DNA from 2 places in the Sphingomonas sp. 22R3R2A-7 genome. Region 1 is predicted to be linked to the other one. Evidence: riboswitches for the same ligand, from Rfam matches in the RefSeq annotation. Region 1 holds a riboswitch; the other holds the start of a gene.
What was found. Region 1 has a riboswitch for cobalamin ahead of QP165_RS16360 (HoxN/HupN/NixA family nickel/cobalt transporter). Riboswitches for the same ligand answer to the same signal wherever they lie in the genome.
Positions count from the first base shown of each region.

Region 2: another riboswitch for cobalamin. It lies ahead of QP165_RS01305 (TonB-dependent receptor plug domain-containing protein); the one in region 1 lies ahead of QP165_RS16360 (HoxN/HupN/NixA family nickel/cobalt transporter).

Region 1 covers NZ_JASPFR010000001.1:3,409,058-3,416,387, reverse strand. Annotated here, with positions in the region: gene QP165_RS16360 (HoxN/HupN/NixA family nickel/cobalt transporter) at 63-1,052, opposite strand; cobalamin riboswitch at 1,281-1,492, opposite strand; partial or broken gene QP165_RS16355 (molybdopterin molybdotransferase MoeA) at 1,748-2,931, shown strand; partial or broken gene lexA (transcriptional repressor LexA) at 2,999-3,713, shown strand; gene QP165_RS16345 (ComEC/Rec2 family competence protein) at 4,047-5,543, opposite strand; gene QP165_RS16340 (DUF4131 domain-containing protein) at 5,540-6,256, opposite strand; gene gltX (glutamate--tRNA ligase) at 6,296-7,330, shown strand, end outside.
Region 2 covers NZ_JASPFR010000001.1:277,872-285,201, forward strand. Annotated here, with positions in the region: gene QP165_RS01275 (isovaleryl-CoA dehydrogenase) at 1-375, shown strand, start outside; gene QP165_RS01280 (carboxyl transferase domain-containing protein) at 407-2,008, shown strand; gene QP165_RS01285 (nuclear transport factor 2 family protein) at 2,013-2,498, shown strand; gene QP165_RS01290 (acetyl/propionyl/methylcrotonyl-CoA carboxylase subunit alpha) at 2,495-4,333, shown strand; gene QP165_RS01295 (MaoC family dehydratase) at 4,333-4,785, shown strand; partial or broken gene QP165_RS01300 (HpcH/HpaI aldolase/citrate lyase family protein) at 4,782-5,605, shown strand; cobalamin riboswitch at 5,667-5,899, shown strand; gene QP165_RS01305 (TonB-dependent receptor plug domain-containing protein) at 6,083-7,330, shown strand, end outside.

The DNA of each region.
Region 1 (7,330 bases):
AGGCTGCCAATGCACATCGCCCTCACAATCCTCCCCCTGGCGGGGGAGGATCAGCGAAGACCTTACCCCCGCACCACGTCGATCTCGTCGAACCGCTTCCACCGATAGATCGCAAAGCTCAGCACCCAGCACGCGACGAACAGCGCGATGATCGCGAACCCCAGCCCGTTGAAATTTTCCCCCAGCGCGGCAGCAGCGTCCCACACGCCGCCGCTCAGCCCCAGCTTCGACCCGATCAGCGCCAGCGTCTCGATTCCCCCGATCGCGATCGCGACGATCGCCGAGATCAGCGTGATCGTGATGTTGTAGTACAGCTTGCGGATCGGCTTCACGAACGCCCACTCGTACGCGCCGAGCATCACCACGCCGTCGGCGGTGTCGACCAGCGCCATCCCCACCGCGAACAGCACCGGCAGCACCAGCACCGTGCCGATCGACAGACCGTCCGCCGCCTGGCTCGCGGACAGCCCCAGGATCGCCACCTCGGTCGCGGTGTCGAACCCCAGCCCGAACAGGAAGCCAAGCGGCGCCATGTGCCAGCTTTGCGTCACCAGCCGGAACATCGGCCGGAACAGCCGCGCGAGCAGCCCGCGATTGCCGAGCAACAGGTCGAGATCCTCCTCGACATAGGCCCCGCCGCGCCGGACGTGCCCGAACGTCCGCCACACCGATCGCAGGATGATCAGGTTCATCGCCGCGATCGTAAAGAGGAACAGCGCGGAGATCATCGTCGCGACGACGCCGCCGACCTGCTTGAACGCCTCGAACTGCGACAGCGCATTGGCGGTCAGCGCGATCGCGACCGCGGCGATCAGGACGATCCCCGAATGCCCGATCGCAAACCAGAATCCGACCGCGATCGGCCGCTGCCCCTCCTGCATCAGCTTGCGCGTCACATTGTCGATCGCCGCGATGTGATCGGCATCGACCGCGTGACGCAGGCCAAGCCCCCAGGCGAGCAATGCGGTTCCGAGCATCAGCGGCTGTTCGTGGAACAGCGAGAACGCCCACCCCCACGCGGCGATGTTCGCGGCGACCAGCATCGCGAACATCACACCCACACGCTTGCGCACGGAGCCTCGCACCGGTCGTTCGATCGTCAAGCTCGTCATGTCTACCCCCCGGCGTCCGACGCGGGCGGGGGCCTGCCGCGCGAACGGCCGGGACGTGCGCCGGCCGGACGCCATGAGCGGCCGGCACGCGTCGCCGATGCGGCCCCAGCCACATGGTCGTCGCTCAGACGGCGCTTGCCGTGCCTCGGTCACCCCCTGGACCGGGACAAGAGCGACCAGACGCCGGCAGGTCTCCTGGCTCGCGGGTCAAGGCTCGACGCACACCTTCCCAGGCCGATGGCCCAGTGGCTGCCCTTTTTGAGGGGGCGCGTGCGTGTCGCTCGCCGCTTACAGTTGCAGGGACAGCCACGGCATTGGGGCGAACCCCGCACCGCATTCCCATTCAAGCCCCGAGGGGCACCGACGCGATCTGTACCGATCCGGGTTGCGCCCGATCAGCCAATCCAGGTTAGCGCGCTTTGCCGCGGCTGACGACAGGATTTGCATGCGGCACCGTCGCGCACCGCGATCCGCAACGTCTCGGCGGGTCGGGACGTTATCGCACCATCGCCACCCGTAACGCGGCCCGCTATCCCCGTTCGCGGGTTCATACGACCAGCCGCTTACCCCATCTGCCTCCAGCCCCCGCATCGATCCCCCCGCATCCTTTCCCACGCCTGCCCACCGGAGCCTTCATGCCCCCTCTCGTCCCCGTTGCCGAAGCCCAGGCCCGCCTTTTCGCGATGGCCGCGCGCGTTCCTGCCGAGCGCGTTCCCTTGCGCGCCGCGATCGGGCGCTGGGCGGCGGAGGATATCCTCGCGCGCCGGACCCAGCCCGCAACCGATCTTTCGGCGATGGACGGCTATGCGATCCGCTTTGCCGACATGCCGGGGCCGTGGCGCGTGATCGGCGAAAGCGCTGCGGGCCGCCCCTTTGCGGGTACCGTCGGCGCGGGCGAGGCGACGCGCATCTTCACGGGCGCGGCGATGCCCGCCGGCGCGAACACCGTGCTCGTCCAGGAAGAGGCCGCACGCGACGGCGACCGCCTGTCGCTCGACGGCGATGGCCCCGCGTACGAAGGCCGCAACACGCGCCGAAAGGGCCTCGACTTCGCCACCGGCACGCGGCTGATCGCCCAGGGTGACCGGCTGAGCCCGGCGCGCATCGCCGTCGCCGCGACCGGCGGGCATGGCGCGCTCCCCGTCGGGCGGCGCCTGCGCGTCGCGGTCGCCGCGACCGGCGACGAACTCGTCCCCCCGGTTCGACGGAGGATCCCGTCCCCCTGCCCGAATCGAACGGCATCATGCTGGCGGCGCTGCTCGCCGATCTGCCCGTCGACATCGTCGATCTCGGCATCCTGCCCGATCGTCTCGACACGCTGCGCGACGCATTTGCAGGCGTCGACGCCGACCTGCTCGTGACGACCGGTGGCGCGTCGGTCGGCGACCATGATCTCGTCCGCCCCGCGATCGAAGCGGCGGGCGGCAGCATCGACTTCTGGCGGATCGCGCTTCGCCCGGGCAAGCCGATGATGGCGGGGACGCTCGGTCGGACGATGTTGCTCGGCCTGCCCGGCAACCCCGTTTCCGCCTTCGTCACCGCGATCCTGTTCGTCCGCCCGGTCGTCGCGCATATGCTCGGCGCGCGCGATCCGCTCCCGCAGACGACGCACGCGCTGCTCGGCGAGGATCTGCCGCCGAACGAGTCGCGTACCGACTACATGCGCGCCGAACTGCGCGACGGGCGCGCCTATGCCTCGACCATCCAGGACAGCTCGATGCTCCTCACGCTCGCGCGGTCGACCTGCCTGATCGTCCGCGACGGCGACGCGCCGGCCGCGCGTGCGGGCGACTCGGCGGAAATCCTCATCATCGCCTGACGGATCGCTTGACGCCGGACATTGTGTTCCATAGAAGTTCCTCGTCTGTTCCGGACGGAGAACCGCTATGCTCACGCGCAAGCAGCACGAGCTTGTCTGCTTCATCAACGATCGCCTCGCAGAGACGGGCGTTTCGCCCTCGTTCGAGGAGATGAAGGACGCGCTCGACCTGAAATCCAAATCGGGCGTCCACCGCCTGATCAGCGCGCTCGAGGAGCGCAATTTCATCCGCCGCCTGCCGAACCGCGCGCGCGCGCTCGAGATCCTGCGGATGCCCGAGCGTCCGGACATGCCCGCGACGAAATCGGCCGCCGCGAAGCCCGCGCCCCCGGCCGCTCCGGCAAACGCCGAGCCGTCGCCCAGCGTGCGCCCGGCGCATATCCCGGTCGCCGCGAACGACGTCGTCGAGATTCCGCTGCACGGGCGGATCGCCGCAGGCGTGCCGATCGAGGCGTTCGAAGGCAGCTCGATGCTGGCCGTCCCCGCCGCCTTGCTCGGCTCGGGCGAGCATTATGCGCTCGAGGTGTCCGGCGATTCTGATGGTCGATGCGGGAATTCTCGATGGCGACTATGCGCTGATCCGCCGCACCGAGACCGCCCGCGACGGCGAGATCGTCGTCGCACTGATCGAGGACAGCGAGGCGACGCTCAAATATTTCCGCCGCGAAGGCGCGATGGTCCGGCTCGATCCCGCCAACCGCTCCTATGACCCGCAACGCTACGCGCCCGCGCAGGTCCGTGTGCAGGGCAAGCTGTCGGGCATCCTGCGGCGTTACGACTGACTATGGGGTACGCGGGAGGGAGGCGACGAAGCGGTCGACGCTTTCCTGCACCCTTTCGCCAGCTGTCAGGACCGGAAAAAAGCCTCACTCCTATTCCGGCTCTGGCTTACCCCCGTCATCCTGACGAAAGTCAGGATCCAGAGCCAAGAGCCTCGTCCCGTTAGTCCCGGATACGCAAACCGTTCAGCGCGGGCCCAGGCTCGATGCGGGAGCCGGAACTGATCCAGCCCGCACGATACAGCAAAGCCATTACCGCCAACGGTCCACCAGCCAGAAAATCCCGTCAGGAGTTAGCACGAGCGCGTTGTCATCCCGAACGTCGGTGCGCTCCGCTTACGACCAGGACCGGACCCGGCGCCCGGCCCCGTGGCCGAACCGCCCCGCGGATCGTTCGAGCGTCGGTGGCATACGCCAGGGATGCCGGTCACCAGGTTCGAGGACCGTCGCCACCCGCCCCGTCCGCAACGTCAGCGCGACACCGTCGGTATGTTGCAGCGTCGACCGGTCAAGCCTCAGCCACCGCGGTTCGCACGTCTTTGGCAGCCCCCGCTCGCTGACGACGATATCCGCCGCGCGACACGCGGCGACGAGTTCGGCGATCGGCACGCGATACATGCTGCGCGTCGCCAGCACGCGCCAGCGCCGTCCGCCTGCCACGACATCCGTCATGCACAGGTCACGGCTGCACCGCGCATCGGGCTGATCCGCCAGCAGCAACGGCTCGCCGTCGACGCCGCCATTTTCCGCCAGCGTGTCGCGCATATACGCCCCCGCCCGGTCGCGCAGCAGCGCCAGCCCCGCCGCCGTCCGCACTGCGACGTGCCGCCCGTCGCCGGTCACCAGGATATCGGGCGGCGGCGTCGTCAGCGCCCAGATCGCGCCGATCGCAAGCGGGACCGCACCCAGCCGCCGCCAGCGCGTCCGCCAGACCGCGATCCACAGCCCGCCGGTCACCATCGCCGCGAACGCCGCGTCGGGCATCGCGGGCAGCGATCGGACCGCGCCGGGCGCCGCGGCGACCCGGTGTGCCAGCCAGAGCAGTGCGTCGAGCGGCAGCTGAACGAGGGGCCAGACGATCCCGCCAACGCCGACCCCGTCGAGCAGGAGCGCCAGCGCCTCAAGCGGCATGATCACGAACGTCGTCAGCGGGATCGCGACGATATTGGCGAACGCGCCGTAAACGCCCGCCTTGTGGAAGTGATAGACGGCGATCGGCATCAGCGCGATCTCGACGACCAGCCCGGTCAGCAGCAGCGATCCGAGCCCGCGGGCGACCCGCGCCAGACGGCGCTCTTCGTGCGCACCGAAGAATTCCCGGATCGCAGGATGTTCGTGGAGCGCGATGATCGCCGTGATCGCGGCGAACGACAACTGGAAGCTCGGCCCCGCGGCGGAGTCCGGGCGCACCAGCATCACGCACATCGCCCCCGCCGCGACCAGCCGCAACGTCATCGCCTCGCGCCCCATCGCCAGCGCCGCGAGCACGAGCAGCGCGGCGACGCAGGATCGGATCGTCGGCACCTGGCTGCCCGTCAGCAACGTATAGCCGATCGCCGCGGCAGCCCCCGCCATCGCCGCGATCAGCGGCAGCCGGACGTGGCGCGCCAGCCAGGGAAACAACGCGAGCAGCCGCATCACCACCAGCATCGTCGCCGCGACCGCCGCGGTGATGTGCAGCCCGCTGACCGACAGGAGGTGTGCTAGCCCGGCGCGGCGCATCGCCTGCGAATCCGCGTCGCTGATCGCCCCGACATCGCCCGTCGCCAGCGCCGCGGCGATGCCCCCTGCACTCCCCGTCAGTCGCGATTCGATATGCTGCGACAGCGTCACGCGTATCCCCGCCCCCGGCCGCTCGGCACGATCACCCGGACCGGCGCGAATCCCCTGCCCGTCGCGCCGATCTCCGCGAACCACGCGACGCGGGCAAAGTCATAGGCGCCCGGAACGGCCGGCAGCGCGGGCGGCATCAGCCGCGCGCGCAGACCGATGACCGCACCTCGCCCGAGCAGCGTCGGCACGTCATGCTCGGCGAGGTTGACGCGGATCCGGTAGGGCAATGCCACCGGCCGCCCTTGCCCATCCGCGCCCGCGCCCTCGGGCAGCAGCGTCAGACGGACGAGGTCGCGGTCGACCAGCGGCTCGATCGATTCGACCCGCGCCCGGAACGTGGCGAAGGTCGGGCCGCCAAGCACGGGACGCGCGACGCTGTCTGACCTCAGCCAGGTCAGCCCAAGGCCGAGGCCCGCGGCCAGCGCCCCGATCGCCAGCGCCCGCGCCGCGCGCCCGCCCTGCCCGATCGCCAGTCCCGCCAGCGATATCGCCGCCAGCATCAGCAACGCGACGCGCCACGCCGCCGGACCGGGCAGCGCGAACCACAACGCGACCCCGCCCCCCGTCATCACCGGCAGCCACAAGGCGAGCTGATCGCGCTCCGCCTCCAGCCAGCGCTCGACCGCGATGCCTGCCGCCACCGCCCATTGCGGCACGCCCATTTGTCGCCGCCACGGACGCATGCTAGGGGCGGCGACGGCTGTCATGGCCATCGTTTCTCCATCGTTTCTACAGTCTGGGAGCACCCGCGGTTGGGCGCAATATCTGATACGGATGCCGTCGGTTCGGCCGCACCCGTGGTTACCCGTTTCGCTCCGTCGCCGACGGGGTTCCTGCATCTTGGCGGCGCGCGCACCGCGCTGTTCAACTGGCTGTTCGCAAAGGCGAATGGCGGCAAGTTTTTGCTCCGGATCGAGGATACCGACCGGGTCCGCTCGACCCAGCCGGCAATTGACGCCATTCTGGACGGAATGCGCTGGCTCGGGCTCGACTGGGACGGCGACGCGATCATGCAGTTCGCCCGCGCCGACCGTCACGCGCAGGTCGCGCACCAGATGGTCGAGGCGGGGCACGCCTATCGCTGCTACATGACCAACGACGAGATCGCGGCGATGCGCGCCGAGGCACAGGCAGCCAAGAAGCCGCTGCGCATCCGCAGCCCGTGGCGCGATCGCCCGGCGAGCGAGGCGCCCGATCTGCCGCATGTCGTCCGCCTGCGCGCACCGCAGGAAGGCGCGGTCACGATCGAGGACCGGGTTCAGGGCGCGGTCACCGTCCGCAACGAGGAGATCGACGACCTCGTCCTGCTCCGCTCCGACGGGACGCCGACCTACATGCTCGCGGTCGTGGTCGACGATCATGATATGGGCGTGACGCACGTCATCCGCGGCGACGATCACCTTAACAACGCGTTCCGCCAATTGCCGATCTACCGCGCGATGGACGCGATCGAGGGCGGCTGGCCCGATCCGATCTACGCACACATCCCGCTGATCCACGGGTCCGACGGCGCCAAGCTGTCGAAGCGCCACGGCGCGGTCGGGATCGAGGCGTACCGCGACGAGATGGGCATCCTTCCCGAGGCGTTCGACAATTACCTGCTCCGGCTCGGCTGGGGACATGGCGACGCGGAGATCATCAGCCGCGATCAGGCCGTCGAATGGTTTGACCTCGGCGGCGTCGGCAAGTCACCGTCGCGCTTCGATCTCAAGAAGCTCGAAAACCTCAACGGTCATTATATCCGCGAGGCCGACGACGCACGGCTCGCGCAGCTTGCGGCGGATCGT
Region 2 (7,330 bases), 3.1 Mb from region 1:
CCCTATGTCCGCGAGCGCAAGCAGTTCGGCACGCCGATCGGTCAGTTTCAGCTGATCCAGGCAAAGGTCGCCGACATGTATGTCGCGCTGAGTTCGGCGCGCGCCTATGTCTATGCGGTTGCGCGGTCATGCGACGCGGGCAAGACGACGCGGTTCGATGCGGCGGGCGCGATCCTGCTTGCGAGCGAGAGTGCGGTAAAGGTTTCGCTCGAGTCGATCCAGGCGCTGGGCGGCGCGGGCTATACCAAGGATTGGCCGGTCGAGCGGTTCATGCGTGATGCCAAGCTGCTCGACATCGGCGCGGGCACGAACGAGATCCGGCGGATGCTGATCGGCCGCGAGCTGATCGGTGCCGCGCCGAAGGTGATGCAGTGATCAGAACGGTCATTGCCGGACGGAGCGGGCGATGAGCGGTCCCGTCCTGCCCACGAAGCTGTCTGTCGACAGCGATGGCTTTCGCGCGAATGCCGAGCATAATCGCGCCCTCGCGGAGCGGCTGCGCGACGACGTCGCACGGGCGGCGCTTGGCGGAAATGCGAAGTCGCGCGAGCGGCATGCCGCGCGCGGCAAGCTGCTGCCGCGCGACCGTGTCGAACGGCTGCTGGATGCCGGCTCGCCGTTTCTCGAGATTGGTCAGCTTGCAGCCCATGGTCTGTATGATGACGAGGTTCCGGGCGCTGGTGTCATCGCAGGAATCGGACGCGTCGCGGGTCGCCAGTGCATGATCCTGTGCAACGATGCGACGGTGAAGGGCGGGACCTACTTCCCATTGACCGTGAAGAAGCACCTTCGCGCGCAGGAAATTGCGCAGGAAAACCGGCTTCCTTGCATCTACCTCGTCGACAGCGGCGGCGCGAACCTGCCGCATCAGGCGGAGGTGTTCCCGGACCGCGATCACTTCGGTCGCATCTTCTATAACCAGGCGCAGATGTCGGCGCTGGGCATACCGCAGATCGCCTGCGTCATGGGCAGCTGCACCGCGGGGGGCGCCTATGTCCCGGCGATGTCCGACGAGACGATTATCGTCCGCGGGCAGGGGACGATCTTCCTCGCGGGCCCGCCGCTCGTCAAGGCCGCCACGGGTGAGGTCATCTCAGCGGAGGAACTGGGGGGCGCGGATACGCATGGACGCCGGTCGGGCGTCGTGGATCACGTTGCCGAGGATGACGAGCATGCGCTCACGCTCGTTCGCGACATCGTCTCGACGCTGCAGCCGCAAATCCCCGGCGTCGTGAATGCGCAGGCGCCCAGGGCGCCGAAATACGCGACCGACGACCTGTATGGCATCGTCCCTTCGGACGTCCGCGCGCCCTATGACGTCCACGAAGTCATCGCGCGTCTGGTCGATGGCAGCGAGTTTCACGCGTTCAAGGCGCTGTACGGCACGTCGCTGGTCTGCGGCTTTGCGCATATCCACGGCCTGCCCGTCGCGATCCTCGCAAATAACGGCGTCCTGTTCAGCGAGAGCGCGCAAAAGGGAGCGCATTTCATCGAGCTGGCGTGCCAGCGGCGGATCCCCCTGTTGTTCCTCCAGAACATCTCCGGCTTCATGGTCGGCGGCAAGTACGAGGCGGAAGGCATTGCCAAACATGGTGCAAAGCTCGTCACCGCCGTCGCCACGGCCACCGTTCCCAAGATAACCGTCCTGATCGGCGGCAGCTTCGGCGCGGGGAATTACGGCATGTGCGGACGCGCCTATTCGCCGCGCTTCCTTTTCAGCTGGCCGAACAGCCGGATCAGCGTGATGGGCGGCGAGCAGGCCGCCTCGGTGCTGGCGACGGTGCATCGCGACGCCGACACATGGACGCCGGAAGACCTCGAGACGTTCAAGGCGCCGATCCGTCAGAAATACGAGAACGAGGGTAATCCCTGGTACGCTAGCGCGCGGCTCTGGGACGACGGGATCATCGATCCGGCCCAGACGCGCGACGTGCTCGGCCTGGCGCTTGCCGCTACGCTCAACGCCCCCATTCCCGAACGCCCTGCGTTCGGCGTGTTCAGGATGTAATCGAATGATCCTGCTATCTCTCTTGCTTGCGGCGGGTCAGGTCACGCCCGTTGCCCCGATCGTCAAGGGCACCGGTCTGCCGCCGGCCGTGATGACGGAGGAGGCCGGCGTCATGGCGCCGATCAACGGCCTGTTCGCGGCGCTCGCAGCGCGCGACGGCCAGGCGATCCTCGCGCAGGTGCGTGCGGACGGCAGCGCCACCGTCGCCGAGGAGGGCCCTGACGGGGCGCGCACGGTGCGTCGTACCGGCTGGGCGGAGTTCGCGGCCGGTCTCAGACCGGGGCCCGAGCGCTATGCCGAAAAGCTGACCGACGCCGCGGTCGATATCGACGGCGACATCGCGATGGTCTGGTCGCCGTATATCTTCACGGTCGACGGCAGGGTCGCGCATTGCGGTACCGATCATTTCGACCTCGTGCGCGAGGCCGGCCGGTGGAAAATTTTGAACATCACCTGGTCGAAGCGCACCACCGGATGCCCGGCGCGATGATCGGCTCGTTGCTGATCGCCAACCGGGGCGAGATCGCCTGCCGGATCATCCGCACGGCGCGTGCCATGGGCATTCGCACGATCGCGGTGTATTCGGATGCCGACCGGGACGCGCTACACGTCCGGCAGGCGGACGAGGCCGTGCATATCGGCGCGAGCCCCGCGCGCGAAAGCTATCTGGTCGGCGAGAGGATCATCGCCGCTGCGCGGGAGAGCGGCGCGGATGCGATCCATCCCGGGTACGGTTTCCTGTCGGAGAATGCCGATTTTGCGCAGGCGGTGCGCGATGCGGGGCTGGTCTGGGTCGGTCCCCATCCCGACAGCATTCGCGCCATGGGGCTGAAGGACGCGGCCAAGCAGCGGATGATCGCGGCCGGCGTTCCTGTCACGCCTGGATATATTGGCGAGGATCAGGCGCCAGACCGACTCCAGCGCGAGGCGGATGCGATCGGCTATCCGGTGCTGATCAAGGCGGTCGCGGGCGGCGGCGGCAAGGGCATGCGTCGCGTCGACAGCGCGACCGATTTTGCCGATGCGCTGACCTCGTGCCAGCGCGAGGCGTCGTCGTCGTTCGGCAACAGCGATGTGCTGATCGAAAAATACATTCTCTCGCCACGGCATATCGAAGTGCAGGTGTTCGGGGACACGCACGGCAACGTCGTGCACCTGTTCGAACGCGATTGCTCGCTTCAGCGCCGGCACCAGAAGGTGATCGAGGAGGCGCCGGCACCGGGCATGGACGCCGCGACGCGCGCCGCGATCTGCGCTGCGGCCGTCCGTGCGGCGCAGGCGGTCGACTATGTCGGTGCGGGGACGATCGAGTTCATCGCCGATGCGAGCGAAGGCCTGCGCGCGGACCGGATCTGGTTCATGGAGATGAATACCCGGCTCCAGGTCGAGCATCCGGTAACCGAGGAAATCACGGGGCAGGATCTGGTCGAATGGCAGTTGCGCGTCGCGAGCGGCGAGCCGCTGCCGCGACGGCAGGACGAGCTTGCGATCGACGGCTGGGCGATGGAAGCGCGGCTTTATGCCGAAGACCCGGCAAGGGACTTCCTGCCATCGATCGGCAGGCTCGTCGCATTCGATCTCGGCGATGGCACGCGCGTCGATACCGGGGTCGAGCAGGGGGCGGAGATATCGCCCTTCTATGATCCGATGATCGCAAAGGTCATCGCATGGGGCCCCGATCGCGCGACCGCACGCGAAACGCTTGCGGCTGCGCTCGACGGGGCCGTCGTCTGGCCCGTACGGTCGAATGCGGGGTTCCTGGTTCAGGCGCTCGATCATCCGGATTTCGTCGCGGGCACGGTCGATACCGGGCTGATCGCGCGCGAAAACGAGGCGTTGATGCCGGCGACGCAGCCGCGCGAGGAAGCGTTGATCGAGGCCGCGCGGGCGCTGGTAGCGGCCAATCCGATCGCCGGTTTCCGTCTGAACGCCGCGCCGAGGCGCACGGCGCGCTTCCTGCTCGACGACGAGGCGATCTCGATCGACCTCGACGCATATGGCGCGGAGGGTACGCCCGCCGACGAGGTCCTCGTATCCGACGCCGGGCAGACATGGCTGCTGCAACGCTGGCGCGCATCGGGGGTGGCCGTGGGGGCCGCAGCCGATGGCGCGATCCTGTCGCCGATGCCGGGGCGGATCATCGCGGTCGATGTCGTCGAGGGTGACCGCGTCGTGTCAGGGCAGAAGCTGGTGACGCTGGAGGCGATGAAGATGGAGCATTCGCTGACCGCGCCGTTCGACGGGGTCGTTGCCGAGCTCGTCGCCGTCGAGGGCGGACAGGTCAGCGATGGCACGATGCTCGTGCAGATCGAGAAGGACGCCTGATGGCCGGACGCTATTACGATCAATGGTCGGTCGGCGACGCGATCGTCCACGAAATCCGCCGCACCGTCACCGAGACGGACAATCTGCTGTTCTCGACGATGACGCACAACCCGCAGCCGCTTCATCTCGACGTCGAAGCGGCCAAGGCGAGCGAGTTCGGCCAAATCCTGGTCAACGGGACCTTCACCTTCGCGCTGATGGTGGGACTGTCGGTGGGCGAGACGACGCTCGGCACGCTCGTCGCCAATCTCGGCTACGACAAGCTGGTCCATCCGAAACCGGTCTTCATCGGTGATACGATGCGCGCCGAGACCGTCGTCACAGACCTCAAGGACAGCAAGTCGCGGCCGACTGCGGGGATCGTCACGTTCACGCACCGGCTGATCAACCAGCGCGACGAGATCGTGTGCCAATGCCTGCGTTCTGCGCTGTTGCTCCGGTCGACGGCATGAGGCTGCGGTCGTTGCTGTTCGTGCCGGCGGACCGACCCGAGCGGTTCGGCAAGGCGGCGGCAAGCGGCGCGGATGCGATCATCCTCGATCTCGAGGACTCGGTCGCGCCGTCGCGCAAGGCGTTCGCGCGCGCTGCGGTGCGGGCAGCGCTCGGCGAGCCGGCCGGTGTCATTCGGCTGGTCCGGATCAATCCGCTCGATGCGGACGATCGCCGCGACGATATCGAGGCGGCGCGCGGCGCGGATGCGATCATGCTGCCCAAGGCGGCAGGCAAGGCGACCGTCGCGGCGCTGGTCGAGGCCTATGGGCCGGACTGCCCGCCCATCCTGCCGATCGCCACCGAGATTCCGGCGGCGATATTCACGCTCGGCGAATATGCGGCGGTATCGGACAGGCTCTGCGGATTGACGTGGGGGGCGGAGGATCTGCCGGCCGCGATCGGCGCGGCGACGAGTCGCGAGGCGGACGGTCACTATACCGATCCCTATCGGATGGTCAGGTCGCTGCTGCTGTTCGGCGCGCATGCAGCGGGTGTGGCGGCGATCGAGACGGTCTATCCCGCGATCGCCGATCTCGACGGGCTGGCGGCCTATGCCGCACGAGGAAGCCGGGACGGATTTACGGGAATGATGGCGATCCACCCGACCCAGGTTGCGACGATCAACGCAGCCTTTACGCCCGATGCGGCGACGGTCGCGCGGGCCGAGGCGATCGTCGCGGCGTTCGCGGCGGCGCCGGAGGCGGGGCGCTGCAACTCGACGGGCGGATGATCGATGCGCCGCATCTGCGCCAGGCGCAGGCGATCCTCGCACGCGTGTAGCGCGCGCCCATTGGCGGCGCGGAAAATCTGTTCTACCGGGGCGTCGCGATCCGGTGAAGACCGGGTCGCAGATCGCGTCGGTGCCCCTCGGGGCTTGAAGGGGAATGCGGTGCGGACGTTCAGGCGTCCAATGCCGCGGCTGTCCCTGCAACTGTAAGCGGTGAGCGCGGTGCGCAGGTCTCCTCGTCGCGAGGGGACGACCACTAGGCCGAAGCGCAAGCACATGGCCCGGGAAGGTCGTGCACCGGGTGTCGACCCGCGAGCCAGGAGACCTGCCGGCGCTCGGTCGCTCTTGCCTTGGTCCAGGGGGTGACCGCGGCACGGTACTCCGTCTGAGCGACGAACCATGCGGCGGGGGCCGCATCGGTGCGCGTGGCGGGTGCTGTTCGGTGTCCATCCCAAGCGTCGCGCCGACCGTCCGGATCATCGGACGGCACGCCCCCGCCGGTCGCTCGTGACGCCGGGGGGTATCGTTTCATGACCAGAGTTTTCGTATCGCTGATGGCGCTCGCCACCGCAGCGTCCGCCACATCGCCGGCGTTCGCCGATGCCGATCGGGCGACGCCAGGGGCGGCCGAGCGCGCGGTTGATGGTGCCGAGGTCGTCGTCACCGCCTCGCGTTCGGGCGATGCCGTGCCGGTCGACCAGCTTGGCGCGTCGGTGACGGTGATCGATGCCGCCGCGATCGACCAACGGCAGACCCGGATCGTGTCCGACGTGCTGCGTGACGTGCCTGGCCTGGCGGTCAGTCGGACGGGCGCGATCGGGGGTACGACGCAGGTGCGCATCCGCGGGTCGGAGGGCAACCATGTGCTCGTCCTGATCGACGGGATCGAAGTGTCCGATCCCTATCAGGGCGAATATGATTTCGGGACGCTGATCGCGGACGAGGCGGCGCGGGTCGAGGTGCTGCGCGGCCAGCAATCGGCGCTATACGGATCGGACGCGATCGGCGGCGTCATCCAGTATCTGACACTGAGCGGGGCGGAAGCGCCGGGCACAACGCTGCGCGCTGAGGGCGGGTCGTTCGGCACATTCTCGGGCGGCGCCCGCATCGCAGGCGTTTCCGGGAACCTCGACTATGCGTTGTCGGGTTCGACCTATCTCACCGACGGCACGCCGACCGCGCGCGGCGGGTCGCGCGACATCGGCGCAAGCAGCGTCGGCGCGACCGGCAAGCTCATCTGGTCGCCCGGCGATACGTTCAAGGTAACCGCGGTCGGCCGCTACAGCCATACAGACGCCGACAGCAACGACACGGCGTTGAGTGGCCCGCAGTTCGGCACAGTCGTCGACACGCCAGGCGCCCGCAGTACGGTGGAGGCCTATTACGGGCTCGTACGCGCCGAGGTGGCGCTCGCGGACGGCCGCTGGACGAACGCGCTGAGCGGGCAGTTCGCCGACACGGTGCGACGGGCACTCGTCGACGACGCGCTCAATTTCGGCAACAAGGGACGGCGGTACAAGGGCTCGTTCGAAAGCGCGTTCCGGTTCGGGACCGACCGGATTCAGCACCGCCTGACGGGTGCCGTCGATGTAGAGCGAGAGGAATTCCAGACGCTTAGCCCAGTTCCCTCGGAGTTCGTATTCACCGGACGACGCCATACCGACAATGTCGGGATCGTCGGCCAGTATGACGTCGTGATCGATGACGCGCTGGCGATCGGCGCTTCCGTCCGCCGCGACGAGAATACGCGCTTCGACGACACCACCACCTACCGTGCG